2 regions of the Thermobispora bispora DSM 43833 genome follow, and region 1 is predicted to be linked to the other one. Evidence: riboswitches for the same ligand, from Rfam matches in the RefSeq annotation. Region 1 holds a riboswitch; the other holds the start of a gene.
What was found. A riboswitch is a leader RNA that binds a small molecule or an ion and turns the genes downstream of it on or off. The one in region 1 is predicted to bind glycine.
Positions count from the first base shown of each region.

Region 1 (7,625 bases):
CCGGGTAGTGCGGCCGGAGCCGCGCGGCGAGGTAGTTGGCCGACAGGATCGCCTGCTCGGTGGCCCGGCGCAGCCCGTCCGCCCCCATCATCCGGATGTACGCCCAGGAGATCGGCAGGATGCTCGCCGAGCCGTACGGCGCGGCCGCGATGTGCGCCGGGAGGTGCGGGGCGAGGTGGGCCTTGACCGCCACCGGGCCGACACCGGGGCCGCCCCCGCCGTGCGGGATGGCGAAGGTCTTGTGCAGGTTGAGGTGCGAGACGTCCGCGCCGAGCTCGCCCAGCCGGGAGATCCCCACGAGCGCGTTGAGGTTGGCGCCGTCCACGTAGACCTGGCCCCCGGCCTCGTGGACCCGGGCGCAGATCTCGGTGATCGTCTCCTCGAACACGCCGTGGGTCGACGGGTAGGTCACCATGATCGCGGCGAGGGTGTCCCGGTGCGCCTCGATCTTGGCGGCGAGGTCGGCCATGTCGACGTTGCCGTCCGCGTCACAGGCGACGACGACCACCCGCATGCCCGCCATGGCGGCGCTCGCCGCGTTGGTGCCGTGGGCCGAGGACGGGATGAGGCAGACGTCGCGCTGCGCCTCCCCGCGGGCGCGGTGGTAGCCCCGGATCGCGAGCAGCCCGGCGAGCTCGCCCTGGGAGCCCGCGTTCGGCTGGATGGACACCTTGTCGTACCCGGTGATCTCGGCGAGCCAGCCCTCGAGGGAGGAGATCAGCTCGGCGTACCCCCGGGCCTGGTCCGCGGGGGCGAACGGGTGGATGCCCGCGAACTCCGGCCAGGTGATCGGCTCCATCTCGGTGGTCGCGTTGAGCTTCATCGTGCAGGAGCCGAGCGGGATCATCGACCGGTCGAGGGCGAGGTCCTTGTCCATCAGCCGCCGCAGGTAGCGGAGCATCGCCGTCTCGGAGTGGTAGGAGTTGAACACCGGGTGGGTGAGGAACTCCGAGGTGCGCAGCAGCTCGGCGGGGAGCGCGTCCGGGGTGGTCAGGTCCAGGTCGGCGGGCACCGGCACCTCCGCGTCCGGCCCGGCGAAGGCCCGCCACACGGTCCGCACGTGCTCCGCGGTGGTCTTCTCGTCGCAGGCGATGCCAACGTGGTCGTCGTCCGCGAGGCGCAGGTTGATCCCGGCCTCCTCGGCCGCGGCGACCACCTCGCGGGCACGCCCGGGCACCCGGGCGAGCACGGTGTCGAAGAACCGGTCGTGCACCACCTCCACGCCGAGCGCGCGCAGGCCCGCGGCGAGCACGGCGGCGTGGCGGTGGACCCGGCGGGCGATCCGGCGGAGCCCGTCCGGCCCGTGGTAGACCGCGTACATCGCCGCGACCACGGCGAGCAGGACCTGCGCGGTGCAGATGTTGCTGGTGGCCTTCTCGCGGCGGATGTGCTGCTCCCGGGTCTGCAGCGCGAGCCGGTAGGCGGGCCGCCCGTCCGCGTCCTTGGAGACCCCGACGAGCCGGCCGGGGAGCTGGCGCTGCAGCCCGTCCCGCACCGCGATGTAGGCGGCGTGCGGGCCGCCGTACCCCAGCGGCACGCCGAACCGCTGGGTGGAGCCGACGGCGATGTCCGCCCCCTGCTCACCCGGGGGCACGAGCAGGGTGAGCGCGAGCAGGTCGGCCGCGGCGATCACCATGGCCCCGGCCGCGTGCGCCCGCTCGGCGAGCTCACGGAAGCCTGCCACCCGGCCGCTCGCCCCCGGGTACTGCACCAGCACGCCGAAGCACTCGGGGAGCTCCCCGGTGAGGTCCGACTCGACGATGGTGATCCCGAGCGGTTCGGCGCGGGTGGCGAGCACCGCCTTGGTCTGCGGCAGCGCGTCGGCGTCGACCACGAACACCTGGGACTTCGCCTTGCCCGCGCGGCGGGCGAGCGCCATGGCCTCGGCGGCCGCGGTCGCCTCATCCAGCAGGGAGGCGCCGGCGACGGGCAGGCCGGTGAGGTCGGAGACGAGGGTCTGGAAGTTGATCAGCGCCTCCAGGCGCCCCTGCGAGATCTCCGGCTGGTACGGGGTGTACGCGGTGTACCACCCGGGGTTCTCCAGCACGTTCCGCAGGATGACGGCCGGCGTGATCGTGTCGTAGTAGCCGAGTCCGATCATGGAGGTGAGGACCCGGTTGCGGCTCGCGATGGCCCGGAGCTCGGCGAGCACCTGGTCCTCACTCGCCGGCTCGGGGAGATCGAGCGGCGTGCCGGTGCGGATCGCCTCGGGCGTGGCGGCGGCCACGAGCTCGGCCACGGAGCGGTACCCGACGACCTCGAGCATCTTGGCCCGGTCGGCGTCGGACGGCCCGATGTGCCGGGTGGCGAAGGGCGGGGTGGCGAGGTCGGAGAGCGTAACTCGGTCGGTCATGACAGGTGCCTCCTCGGCGGGTCGAGACCATGGCGTCCGCCGTGTCCGGTGGCACGGCACGGCCCTCGCTGCGGTCTCCCCACTCTGTCGCCCGACCTGAGAGCTTCACCGGGCCGCCGGGGCCCGGCTTTCCCCTTCGGTGAGGCCGCACCCTGCCGGGTGGGCCTGCTCTTCAGAGTTGCCTCGCCCGTGCGGTACGGGTGCCTGAGAGATTCCGGGGAGAAGGTTGCTCCTTCGGCGCCCCTGCCGAACAGGGGTCTCTCCCGCACGGGGTCGCCGGCGCGGTGTCACTCTACCCTCAACCGGGTGCCGGACACCTCGGTCACCCGGTCTTGCGCGCCCTCCTCCGGCGGGCGAGCTCGTCGGCCGGGTGGTCGGCCTCGGCCTCGCCGCCGGAGGGGATGGCCCGCTCACCGGGCAGCTTGGCGAGCGAGCCCTCGACCTCGCGCCACACCCGGCCGAGCGCGATGCCGAACACCCCCTGGCCTCCCTGCAGGAGGTCGATCACCTCGTCGGCCGAGGTGCACTCGTAGACGCTGACCCCGTCGCTCATCAGCGTGATCTGCGCGAGGTCCTGAACGCCCCGGTCGCGCAGGTGCCGTACGGCGGTGCGGATCTGCTGCAGGGACACCCCCGTGTCGAGCAGCCGCTTGACGACCTTGAGGACGACGATGTCCCGGAAACTGTAGAGCCGGTGGGTGCCCGAGCCGTTCGCCGCCCTTATCGTCGGCGTCACCAGCTCGGTGCGCGCCCAGTAGTCGAGCTGCCGGTAGGTGATCCCCGCCGCTGCGCACGCCGTGGGGCCGCGGTAACCGATGTCCTCGGGCAGTGTCACCGGCTGCTCGTCGCATAGCAGACCCTCCTCGCCGGCCCGTTCCCGGGCCGACTCCCGGACCGGGTCGTGCTTGCCGGCCGTCTTACCCTCGCCGCTGCTGACCGCCACTGCGGACCTCCGGCTTTCCCTCGTCCCACGGTCTGATCTGGGGGTTCGTGAACTACAACCGTGGTTTCCCTTGCACCGTAGGACCGGGCGCATCGTCAGTCAACGACCCTGTCCGGCGCGTCGTGAAGGCTAATCTCCCGAATCGCCGGAAGTGTCAGCCCGCTCGACCGAAATCTTCCGGGGTGACTTTGTCCAGGAACTCCCGGAACTTCGCTACCTCGTCCTCCTGGTCGCTCGGCATGGTCACCCCAGCCTCCTGGATGACCTCCTCGGCGGCGTAGATCTTCGCGCCGGTGCGGAGGGCGAGCGCGATCGAGTCCGACGGCCGGGCGCTCACCTCGACGCCGTTGGAGAAGACGAGATCCGCGAAGAAGATCCCGTCCCTGATGGCGACGATGTTGACCGTCTGCAGCTGCACCCCGAGCGCGTTCAGCACGTCCCGGAACAAGTCGTGGGTGAGCGGCCGGGGCGGAGGCTCCTCCGCCTGCGCCAGCGCGATCGCGGTCGCCTCGGTCATGCCGATCCAGATCGGCAGGTACCGATCGCCGTCCCTCTCCTTCAGGAGGACGATCGGCTGGTTCGTGGGCATCTCTACGCGAACCCCCACGACCTCCATCTGCAACACGGGCGGCTCCGTCTCAAGCGTTACGGCATATCACCTGGCATTCAACGTAACACCGCAGGGCTGCAATTGCGTCCCTCATCTGCCCAGGACGCCGCGAACACCGTCACGCAGTAATGAGTTGTGCAAATCCTGGAGAAGTCCGGAGATCTCCCGTGCCACCTCGTCCGCCTCGGCGATCGCTCCGGGCTTGCGGCGGCGCATGAGCGGCGCCACCGCGTGCTGGATCATGGCGGCCTCCCGCTCGACCACCACCTTGATCGCCCTGAGGTGCCGCGGCTGCAGCCCGAACCGGGTGAGCGCGGCGACCTTACGGGCGACCTCGAGCGCCTCGCCCTCGTAGTGGCCGGCCACCGGGGTGACCAGGCCGTACGCCTCCATCTCGCCGAGCAGCTCCTCGTCGATCCCGGCCGACTTGAGCAGCTCCTCCCGGGTCATCTTGACCGGGGGCGCCTGGATCGGGCCGGGCTCGGTCAGCGCGTCGCGCTGCTCCAGCTGTGACTTGATCACGCGGAGCGGCAGGTAGTGGTCGCGCTGCGCCCGGAGGATGTACCGCAGGCGCTCGACGTCCTTGTGCGTGAACCGGCGGTACCCGGACGGGCTGCGCTGCGGCTCGATGAGCCCGGCGCCCTCGAGGAACCGGATCTTGGAGACGGTGATGTCAGGGAACTCGCCCTGGAGCTGGGCGAGCACCTCCCCGATGCTCATGAACGCCCGTACGGCCTGCGCGCCCATGATCCTCCCTCCTCACCGATTCACTGCCCTCCAGGCCCGCGCGTGAGGAACACCAGACGGAACTTGCCGATCTGCACCTCGTCGCCGCTCGCGAGCGGCGCCTCCTCGATGCGCTCCCGGTTGACGTAGGTGCCGTTCAGGCTGCCGACGTCGCGGACGGTGAACCGGCCGCCCCGCCGGTAGAACTCCGCGTGCCGCCGGGAGACGGTCACGTCGTCGAGGAAGATGTCGCTCTCGGGGTGCCGGCCCGCCGTGGTGAGGTCGCTGTCGAGGAGGAACCGGCTACCGGCGTTCGGGCCGCGCATCACCACCAGGAGCGCGGTGCCGGGCGGGAGCTGCTCCACGACCGACCGATCCGGCAGCAGCGTCTGGGCCGCCTCGGCCTCGAGCGCCTCAAGTGAAATCGTCGAGGTCGTGTCGGCGGCGACCTGCGTCGCCCTGCTCAGCGGCGTCCCGCATCGGGAGCAGAAACGGGCGTCCTCGGGGTTGGCGTGACCGCACTGCGTGCAGTAGACGCTGGGCATCGATCGGCTCGGCCTCTCTCACGACTTGCTCAGACTGCGAATGCCGCAACTTACGCTGATCAGGGAACAGTGGTCAAGAAGCATGGCAGGACATGGACTGACCAACGCTACAACCATGTGGTCCCTGTGGTCCATCCCGCCACACGGATTCCCTGCCGCACCATGGCGCCGGGCGGACGCCACCGGCACGACCCTATCGAGGGCGGCCGGCGCGCGCCGCCCAGAGGCGGCGCGCCCGCCGGACCGGAAGCGCTCACCTGGCGCCCGCCGCCTGCTCCACCACGCGCGCCCAGCGCTCCAGCAGCGCCTGCGCGGTGTCCATGTCGTGCCCCTCGGCCCACAGATGGGTGACCGCCTCGGCCGGGTCCGGTAGCACGAGCGCCCAGCTTCCATCGTCCTCCACGATCCGCACACCGTCCGTGGTGTCCAGACGGTAGCCCTCGGCGGCCTCCACCACCGACCGCATCACGGTGCCCTTGTGCGCCCACGGGGTGGGGACCGTTCGCTTGAGCATCTTGGCCTCGGGGATCCGGGCGTCGATCTGGCTGAGCGACATCCGGGTCCGCGCGACCAGTCCGAGCAGACGCAGGAAGACCGCGAGGCCGTCCAGCGTGGGGGCGAACTCGGGGACGATGAAGCCACCGCGCCCGTCCCCCGCGAAGATCATATCCGGATGGCTCGCCGCCCGCGTGAGCGTATCGAGACTGGTCGCGGTCCATTCGACCTCAACCCCGTACGACCGGCACACGCGCTCGGCCACCCGGGTGGTGGTGACGGGCAGGGCGACCCGGCCGCCGCGCCGCTCCGCGGCCACCAGGTCGAGCAGGACGAGCAGGGCCCGCTCGTCGCTGATCAGCCGGCCCTTCTCGTCGACGAGGGAGATCCGCTCCCCCACCGGGTCGAACCGCACGCCGAAGGCGGCCCGGGAGGAGGCGACGAGCTCGGCGAGGCGCTGCAGGTCGCGGCGGCGCGCGGCCAGGGTCTCGGTGGGCGCGGCGTCGTCGAGCCGGTTGTTCACGGTGAGCACGTCCACCCCGGCCTGGCCGAGGAGGCTGGGCAGCACGAGCGAGGAGGTGCCGCCGGCGCAGTCGACCACGACCTTCATGTTGCTCTCCTTCACGCCGCGGATGTCCACGCAGCGGAGCAGCTCCCGGGCGTAGGTGTCGACCGCCCGCGCCGGGAAGGAGAGCTCGGCGATCTCCCCGGGGAAGGCCCGGCGGTATTCCTGCCGGGTGAAGACCCGCTCCAGCTTCCGCTGGGCCGCCTGGGACAGGTCGGCGCCGGTCTCGTCCATGAACACGATGTCCACGCTCTGCGGGTCGCCCGCCGTGGTCCGCAGCGCGATCCCGCCCCTGACGTCCTGCCGGGCGGTGTGGAACCGGGCGACCGGCAGCGGGGTCGCCTCGAGGTCGAGCACGTTGATCGCGCTCGAGTTGAGGGCGCTGATCACGGCGCGCTTGAGCGCCCGGGCGGCGCGGGAGGCGTCCCGGGAGGTGACCACGGTGTCGCCCTTCTTCAGGGTGGTGGCGTACGCGCTCGCCAGCCGTACGCACAGCTCGGGGGTGATCTCGACGTTCACCAGCCCGGAGACGCCGCGCGGGCCGAAGAGGCTGCGCTGCCCGCGGGACTCCCAGATCACGCTGGTGTTGACGACCGCCCCGGCCTCGATCGTTTTGAACGGGTAGATCTTCACCCCGGAGGAGACGTAGGCCTCCGCCTCGATGACGCACTCGTCGCCGACGACCACGTTCTCCTCGATCCGGGCCCGGGCCATGACGTCGGTGTTCTTGCCGATCACGCAGCCGCGCAGGTGCCCGCCGGGGCCGATGTAGACGTTGTCGTTGACCACGGCGCGGTGGAGGAAGGCGCCCTCCTTGACCACCACGTTGCTGCCGAGCACGGTGTACTCCCGCAGCTCCGCGCCGGCCTCGACCTTGGCGTAGTCGCCGATGTAGAGCGGGCCCTTCAGCACGGCCTCGGGGTCGACGGAGGCGCCCTCGGCCGTCCACACCCCCGGTGCGAGCTCGAACGCGTCGATGTCGACCTTGACCCGGCCCTCCAGGACGTCGGCCTGGGCCTTCAGGTAGCTCTCGAAGGTGCCGATGTCCTCCCAGTAGCCCTCGGCCACGTAGCCGTACAGCCGGCAGCCCTTCTCCAGGAGCCGGGGGAAGACGTCGGAGGACCAGTCGACCGCCCGGCCGGGCGGGACCTCCTCCAGCACCGACGGCTCCATGATGTAGATGCCGGTGTTGACCGTGTCGGAGAACACCTGGCCCCAGGTGGGCTTCTCCAGGAACCGCTGGATGCGCCCGCGCTCGTCCACGATGATGATCCCGAACTCCAGCGGGTTCGGCACGCGCTTGAGCCCGATCGTGACCAGCGCCTCGTGCTCCAGGTGGAACCGGAGCATGTCGGTGAGGTCGATGTCGGTGAGCGCGTCACCGGAGA
Region 1 is NC_014165.1:1,961,314-1,968,938, reverse strand. It holds gene gcvP (aminomethyl-transferring glycine dehydrogenase) at 1-2,353, opposite strand, end outside; glycine riboswitch at 2,428-2,535, opposite strand; glycine riboswitch at 2,536-2,629, opposite strand; gene TBIS_RS08440 (MerR family transcriptional regulator) at 2,676-3,296, opposite strand; gene TBIS_RS08435 (bifunctional nuclease family protein) at 3,451-3,921, opposite strand; gene ftsR (transcriptional regulator FtsR) at 3,997-4,653, opposite strand; gene TBIS_RS08425 (FHA domain-containing protein) at 4,674-5,177, opposite strand; gene TBIS_RS08420 (mannose-1-phosphate guanyltransferase) at 5,431-7,625, opposite strand, start outside.

Region 2 (7,625 bases), 880 kb from region 1:
ATCTTGGGTTCGATCCGCCCATGATCGCGCAAGCGGGCGGCCGATCCGCCCATGGCGCGCGCCGGCCGTGTACGGATGGTTCCTGATCGCATGGAGGAGCCTGAGCGGTGCGAGGTGAACGGCTGGTGAGCATGGTCCAGGACATCTTCGGCGGGGTGCGCGCCGGGGAGGGTCTCGGACGCGGGAAGCCCGCGGCGAGCGGCACCGCGGTGGAGCGGCCGGCGGAGCCGCGCCCGGACGACCGGGCGGGCAGGCGCGCCGCGGCCGCACTCCGGCCGGTCCGGAGGCTCGCCGCCACCGCGGTGGCGGCGGCGCTCGCGGTCACCGGCTCGGCCCTCACCTTCGAGATCGCCGGGCTGCTCGCCGGATCGCCGGTCGCGGACTGGGGGCTCCACCGGGCCGCGGGGGCCGCGTTCGGGGACTCCGCGGTCGCCTGCGCCGCGATCTTCATGATCCTCGCGGGGATGGGGCTGCTCGCCCTCGCGCTGCTCCCGGGGCGGCCCCGCCTGGTGCCGCTCGCGCGGGGGGACGAGCGGACCGTCATCGGCCTCACCCGGGCCGGGCTGCGCCGCACGCTCGCCGCGGCGGCCGGGTCGGTCGACGGGGTACGGCGGGCCCGGGTGCGCATCCTCGCCCGGCGCATCGAGGTCGGCGTCGTCGTCGGCGACCGGCCGATCGGCCCGGTGCTGCACGAGGTGGGCGCCGCCGTCGGCGGCCTGCTCTCCGCGCTGCGCGTCTCCTTCACGCGAGAGGTGGTGGTCCGGCTGTGCCGGCGGAACGGCTGACCCTGCACCAGCGGCTCGGCCACCGGGCCGGCATCGCCGCGGTCGGCCTGGGCCTGGCCGCCCTCGGCGGTTACCTGCTCGCGGCCGGGCGGGAGCGGCCCGGCGATCGGGTCGTCGACCCCGCCGCCCTGGTCGAGGCGCCGCTCGTGGGCGCGGTCGCCGCGGTCATGGCCGCCCTGCTCACCGTGCTCGCCATCCGGTGGCTGGTGAGCGCGCTCGCCGACGCCCGGCTCGGGGCGCGCAGCCCGGTGGGGATCGCGATGCTGGGCGTCGCGCTGAAGGGGATCGAGGGCATCGCGCGCCTCCACGTCAGGATGGTGCCGAACCGCCGGATCCGGATCTCGGTGTCGCTGCGGCCGGGCGCCGACGTGGCCGCGGTGGTGTCCCGGCTGGAGGAGTCCGCGGTCTCACGCACGCGCAGCGCGGTTGGCGCCCCGCCGGACCTGCCGGCCTTGGTCCGCGTGCACGTCCGCCGCCGCTGACCGGGCTCCCACGGCGAGCCCGGCGGCGAGACAGGCGAGCGGCACCACGGGCACCACGTACCGGTGGTCGAAGGCGGCGATCAGCGGCGGGAGGAAGAGCAGCACCACCGCGGCCGCCCAGGGCAGCAGCACGCTCCACCGCCGCGCCACCACGCCGCCGAGCCCGATCAGCAGGATCACCGCGAGGATCGGGCCGCGCACGAAACCGTGCTCCTGGTAGGCACGCAGCCAGCCCGCGTACGGCTCGACCACCCGGGTCGCCCCGCTCGACCCCTGGTAGGCGGTGGTGAGCTCGGTGGCGGTACGGCCGGCCGAGGCGACCTTGTCGCTGAACGGCTTGACCGAGCGGGGGAAGACGTACGCGCTCTGCCACCCGCGCGAGGGGTAGACCCGGCGCTCCCACTCGAACGCCCAGAGGGCGTCGTGCAGGCCGGTGCGCAGGAAGTCGAGGGGCTGGCTGAGGATCGCGAGCCGGGCGAACTCCCCGGTGAGCCGCTCCCGGTCCTCGCCCTTGACCCGCTGGAGCGGGGAGCGGGAGTCCCAGATGTAGGCGGGGGCGGCGAGCCGCGGCTCGGACGGGCAGAGCACGGCGAGCTCGCGCGGAGGCCTCATCACCGAGCAGTCCGCGAACGTCATGGTCCGCGACCACAGCCAGACGTTGCTGCCGCCCAGCCCGAACGACCCGTGGGCGCTGCGGTACCAGACCGCGTAGCCGCCGAGCACCACGGCGGCCGCGGCCGCCCCGGCGAGCACCGGCCGCCAGCCCGCCCGGGCGATGAGCACCAGGGCGACCACGATCAGCGGCAGCCCGACCGTGCGGGTGATCGACGCGAGCCCGAGCAGGAACAGCGCCGCGCCGGCGAGCCACGCGGACGGCACCGGCCGCCAGACCAGCAGGGCGACCGCGGCGACGACCAGGGCCGAGAACAGCAGGTCGGCCATGATCAGGTGCTCGAGCTGCACCTGGTGCGCGTCGAGCAGCACCGGCGCCGCGGCGAGCGCGGCCGCCCACCCGGGCAGCCGGGTCCGGCGGCGCAGCACGGCGTAGATGCCGCAGGCGATGGCCAGGCCGAGCAGATGCTGGACCACGGTCACCACGGCCACGTCGCGCGCCGGGCTCAGCAGCCATAAGAACAGCGAGTAACCGGACGGCCGTGACGGGAGCGGGCGCAGGTCGAGCGCGGAGCTGAGGTAGGCGAACGAGTCCGCCCAGAACCACAGCGCCGGGCGGTAGCCGAGGACCGCCAGGCCGCGCAGCGTGACGCCGAGCGCCAGCACGACCAGGAAGGCCCGGTGCTCCCGGAGCACCCGCGCCGCATCGATGCGGAGTCCCCTGCTCACCGGGCATCACCTCGCCGGGCGCGCCGATGGCCACCGCCCGCGCCTCGCCCGCGGTGCCGCGCGGCGGAACGGCGGGGGAGGCTCCCGCCGTCCCCTGCCGAGGCGGTCATGGGCCCGGCGCCCGCGGTCTTCTCCCTCGCCATACCGGGGCGCCGAGGCCGGTCAGGACTGCCCGGAGATGTGCGCCTGGTACTCCTCGGCGGAGAGCAGGTCGTCCGGCATCTCCTCGACCCGGACCTTGAAGAGCCAGCCCTCGCCGTACGGGTCGGAGTTGAGCAGGGAGGGGTCGTCGAGCACCGCGGTGTTGATCTCCACCACCTCGCCGGTCACCGGCGAGAAGATGTCGTTGACCGACTTGGTGGACTCGACCTCGCCGACCGCGTCACCGGCCGTGACCGTGGAGCCGACCTCGGGCACCTGGACGTACACCACGTCGCCGAGCTGCTCGGTGGCGTACGCCGTGATGCCGACGGTCACGGTGACGCCGTCCTCCTGCTCAGCCACCCACTCGTGCTCTTTGGTGTAGCTCAGGTCCTCGGGAATGATGCTGCTCACTTGCTCCTCCTGTAGAAAGGCAGCTCAACGACATCGACCGGTTCCTGGCGGCCGCGGATGTCCACGGCGAGCTCTCCGCCTTCTTCCACGGCATCGGCGGACACGTAGGCCATCGCGATCGGCTTGCCGAGCCAGGGGGAGGGAGCGCCGCTCGTCACCTCTCCCACGACCCTTCCATCGCGGAGCACCGGGTAGCCGCTGCGGGGCACCCGGCGGCCGCGGGCCACCAGCCCGACGAGCCGGCGGGTCGGGCCGGTGTCGGCGGCGCGGGCGAGGGCGGCCCGGCCCACGAAGTCGCCGGGCTTGTCGAGCCGCACCACCCGGCCGAGGCCGGCGTCGTACGGCGTCAGCTCCGTGCTCAGCTCGTTGCCGTACAGCGGCATGCCCGCCTCCAACCGCAGCGTGTCCCGGGCGGCCAGGCCCACGGGCACCAGGCCGAGCTCGGTACCGGCCTCGGTGAGGGCCTGCCACGTCGCCACCGCGTCCTCGGCGCGGACGAACAGCTCGAAACCATCTTCCCCCGTGTACCCGGTCCGGGCGATCAGCGCGGGCGTCCCGGCGACCGTGCCGGAGCGGACGCCGTAGTAGGGGATCGGGGCCACGTCCGTGTCGGCGAGCTTCTGCAGGATCGCCACGCTGTTCGGCCCCTGGAGGGCGATGAGCGCGTACTCGGCGGATCGGTCCGTGACCTGGGCGTCGAAGGACCCGGCCCGTGCGGTCAGCTCCGCGGCGACCGTGGCGGTGTTCGCCGCGTTGGCGACGACGAGGTACTCGTCCCCGGCGAGCCGGTAGACGATCAGGTCGTCGATGATCCCGCCGTGCTCGTTGACGATCATCGTGTACCGGGCCCGGCCCTCGGCGAGGGCGCTCAGATGGCCGACGAGAGCGTAATCGAGCGCCTCGCCCGCCTGGGGCCCGGTCACGAAGATCTCTCCCATGTGGGAGAGATCGAACAGCCCGGCGGCCGTGCGCACCGCCCGGTGCTCCGCGGACTCGCTCCCGTAGCGGAGCGGCATCAGCCAGCCGGCGAAGTCGGTCAAAGTCGCGCCCAAGCGCTCATGCACCTCGCGCAAAGGGGTGGGTCGGGACATGGTCGCACCTCGGAAAGGACGGACGAAAGCATCCTCCCCCTCTGTCATCGGCGCCTGAGAGCTTCGCCCGTGTTTTAACGGACTTTCACCTTCGGCGGGACCCTGGGCGATCCCACCGGATCCGCTCCTGTTCGCGGTCGAGCGCCGACCACGCCAGGCCGGTCCCGCGGGACGCCGCCGCACGGCCCACTTTCCAGAGGACACCTAGCCCGCGCGGTCCTTTGCCTTGCGAGGTTCGCGGGGAGGGCTTGCTCCTTCAGGGGTCCTGACCGGCTGCCAGGACGCTCTCCCGCGCGGGGTCATCGGTGCGCTGCCAGCCTAGTGGACCGCATCCCGGCCTGTGATGTCCCCTGCCCATACCGTGGCCGGCCGGGCCGGGAGCGGGCCGGGCGCCGGGGATGCGGCCGGTGCGGGGGAATCGGCCGGGGCGCCGGGGTCCGTGGCCGGGCCCGCCCCGCCGGCCGGGGCGAGGTCCGGGCGGTCCGGTCCCGGCGTACGGCCGAGCATGGAGCACTCCGGTGCCCGGCGGTACGGCCGAGGGCCCGGCGGTCCCGTGCCCGCCGTACGGCCCGGTGGCCGCCCAGCGGTACGGCCCGGCGGCCCGGGCCTCCGCGACGCTCCGGGCGGCCAGGGGGTTCGGGTATCTCCGCGGCGGCATGTGGGTATTCGTCCCCCGGGACGATCATTCGGAAGGTTGGGTGGCCGCGGTGGAGACACGGGAGCATTTCGCGTTCCAGGAGGCCGCCGCCCGGGTGAAACGGGAGGCGGCGTGCCTCACCGGCGACCGGGTGCTCGCCGCCGAGGCGCGAACCGAGCGGGCCGAGGCCGAGCTCTGCCTCACGTGGCACGCCATCATCGAGACCGTGCGGCTGCTGCGCTTGCGTTACGGTGTGCGTGGCTAGCCGGCCGGGCACGCGGCCGGCGGAGCCTCCCCGGTCCGGCCCGTCAGATGAGGACCCCCAGCCGTGAGACCCTCCGCCGTCCATCTGCGGATCATCGAGGACACCGGCCGGGTGCGCGAGCGGTACGGCCTGCTGCTCGCCGGCGGGTACGCGCTGCAGGCCCACGGCTGCGCGGACCGGCGGGCCGACGACCTGTGCCTCGTGACCGCGCACCGGGCGCCGATCACCGAGCCCGCCGCGGCCATGGCCGCCGCCCTCCGGGAGCGGGGCCTTTCCGCCGAGCCCGAGGCCGGCGGCCCCCGGATGGCCCGGGTGCTCGTCACCGACGAGATCGCCGGGTGGTCGTGCGCGGTCGAGCTGTCCCGGGAGGACCTGCGGGACGCCCCGCTGGACGCCGGGGTCTGCCTGGTCGTGGGCCTGGACGACGCGGTGGGCCTCGCGGTGCGCGCCCTGCACGACCGTGGCCTGCCCCGGGACTTCATCGACGTGGCCGCGGCCGGTGACCGGTACGGCTTCCGCGACCTGGAGCGGCTCGGCGCGCGGCACGCGGACGAGTGGCGCACGGAGGAGCTGGTCCAGCGGCTGGAGACCGTCGATCAGCTCGCCGACGAGGCGTTCACCCGGTACGGCGTGGACGAGGAGCGGATCACCGCGATCCGGCGGTTCGCCTACGCCTGGGTGGAGGAGATCAAGCTGCGCCGGGTCGAGGACGGCGACATCGAGTTCGGCATGGACGTGCCCGAGGTGGACTGACCGGGGCCCGGCTTCGCCTGGCCGCGCCGCCGGCACGGCGACCGGCAGCGCCGCACGATCGCTCCCGCGACGGCCTCATCCGGCCGGGCCCGGGCGTCCCGGCGTCATCGCGTGGCTCTAGGGGTCATCGCGTCCGCCCGGCCGCGGTCGCGGGGCCGGAAGGAGTCAGCCCAGGCCGGCCCGGTGGCGGGAGCCGCCCGCCTGGCCGAGGCCGGGGCACCCGGTGACGGCGCACCGAGTGCCCCGCCTTCGGCCCGCGGTTTCCCGGGCATGGCCGCACGCGCGCTCGGTCCGCGGTGTGAAGGAGAGGTTACGCACCCGGAGCTTTCCCGGTTTCCGGTCGGGACAGCGGTCGGGCGCGGCAAAGGCTGAGTCCGGCTTCGCCAGGTGCCCGCGCGGCCGGGCGAGCACCGGACGCCGGCGCCCGCCGCTGGCGAGGCCGTCCGCCCTGGTGAGTGGCCGTGGTGAGGCCGTTCGCCGCGGTGACCCGGGCCGGGGCGCGCCGTCCGTCACGCCCGGCACGCCCCTAAGCTGGGATCATGCGGCCCACGGCTCTGATCACCGGCGCCTCCCGCGGGGTGGGGGAGGCGATCGCCCGCGCGCTCGCGCCCGGCCACGACCTCATCCTCGGCGGGCGGGACCGCGCCCGGCTGGAGCGGCTCTGCGGCGAGCTGGGCGCGCGCCCCTGGCCGGTCGAGCTCACCGCCGTCACCGAGGCGGACGTCGCCGGGATCGACCGGCTCGACGTGCTCGTGCACAGCGCGGGGATCGCGCGGCTCGGCCAGGTGGCCGACCTCCCGGCCGAGGCGTGGCGGGAGACGTTCGAGCTCAACGTGATCGCCGTGGCCGAGCTCACCCGCCTGCTGCTCCCGGCGCTCCGGGCGGCCGGAGGCCACGTGGTGCTGATCAACTCGGGCTCCGGGCAGCGCGCCGGCGCCGGCTGGGGGTGCTACGCGGCGAGCAAGTTCGCGCTGCGCGCCTTCGCCGACGCGCTCCGGCTGGAGGAGCAGCCGCACGGCGTGCGGGTCACCACGATCTACCCGGGCCGCATCGACACCGACATGCAGCGCGCGGTGCGCGCGCACGAGGGCGGGCCGTACGAGCCGGACAAGTACCTCAGCCCCGAGTCGGTGGCGCGGGCGGTGCTCGCCGCCCTCGAGGCGCCGCCGGACGCCCACATCACCGAGATCACCATCCGCCCGGCCGGCGGCCGGCTCAACTGATCACGCCGCCCGGCCCGGCGAGAGCCCCGATCGCGCCCGCCGGATCGCCCGCGCGGCGCCCGGCCCGCCCCGCGGCGCGCGGCCGGGCGCGAGGCCGATCCCCGGGCGCCGGAATCCCCGGGCCGTGCGTGGGGAGGATCCTCCTGGAGGAGGATCCGTGCACACGACCTACTGGTGTGAGATGGCGTGGCTCCCGGCCGGTGAGGTCGCGGAGAGCGTCGTCATCGAGGTCGAGGGCCGGCGGATCACGGACGTGCGGCCCGGCGCGCCCGCCCCTCCGGAGGCGGTGCGGCTGGCCGGGCTCACCCTCCCCGGGTTCGCCGACTGCCACTCGCACGTGTTCCAGCGGGCCCTGCGCGGGCGGACCCAGAACGAGCGGGGCGGGTTCTGGGGCTGGCGCGAGCGCATGTACCACCTCGCGGCCGCGCTCGACCCGGACACCCTCCCCGCCCTCGCCACCGCGGCCTTCGCCGAGATGGCGCTCGCCGGGATC
Region 2 is NC_014165.1:1,081,515-1,089,139, forward strand. It holds gene TBIS_RS18060 (DUF6286 domain-containing protein) at 108-785, shown strand; gene TBIS_RS04780 (hypothetical protein) at 767-1,267, shown strand; gene TBIS_RS04785 (hypothetical protein) at 1,193-2,608, opposite strand; gene gcvH (glycine cleavage system protein GcvH) at 2,771-3,163, opposite strand; gene gcvT (glycine cleavage system aminomethyltransferase GcvT) at 3,160-4,254, opposite strand; glycine riboswitch at 4,459-4,556, opposite strand; gene TBIS_RS18975 (hypothetical protein) at 4,962-5,156, shown strand; gene TBIS_RS04805 (hypothetical protein) at 5,220-5,909, shown strand; gene TBIS_RS04810 (SDR family oxidoreductase) at 6,449-7,132, shown strand; gene TBIS_RS04815 (formimidoylglutamate deiminase) at 7,290-7,625, shown strand, end outside.
Region 2: linked by a shared signal. The riboswitch ahead of gcvT (glycine cleavage system aminomethyltransferase GcvT) and the one ahead of gcvP (aminomethyl-transferring glycine dehydrogenase) in region 1 are both predicted to bind glycine.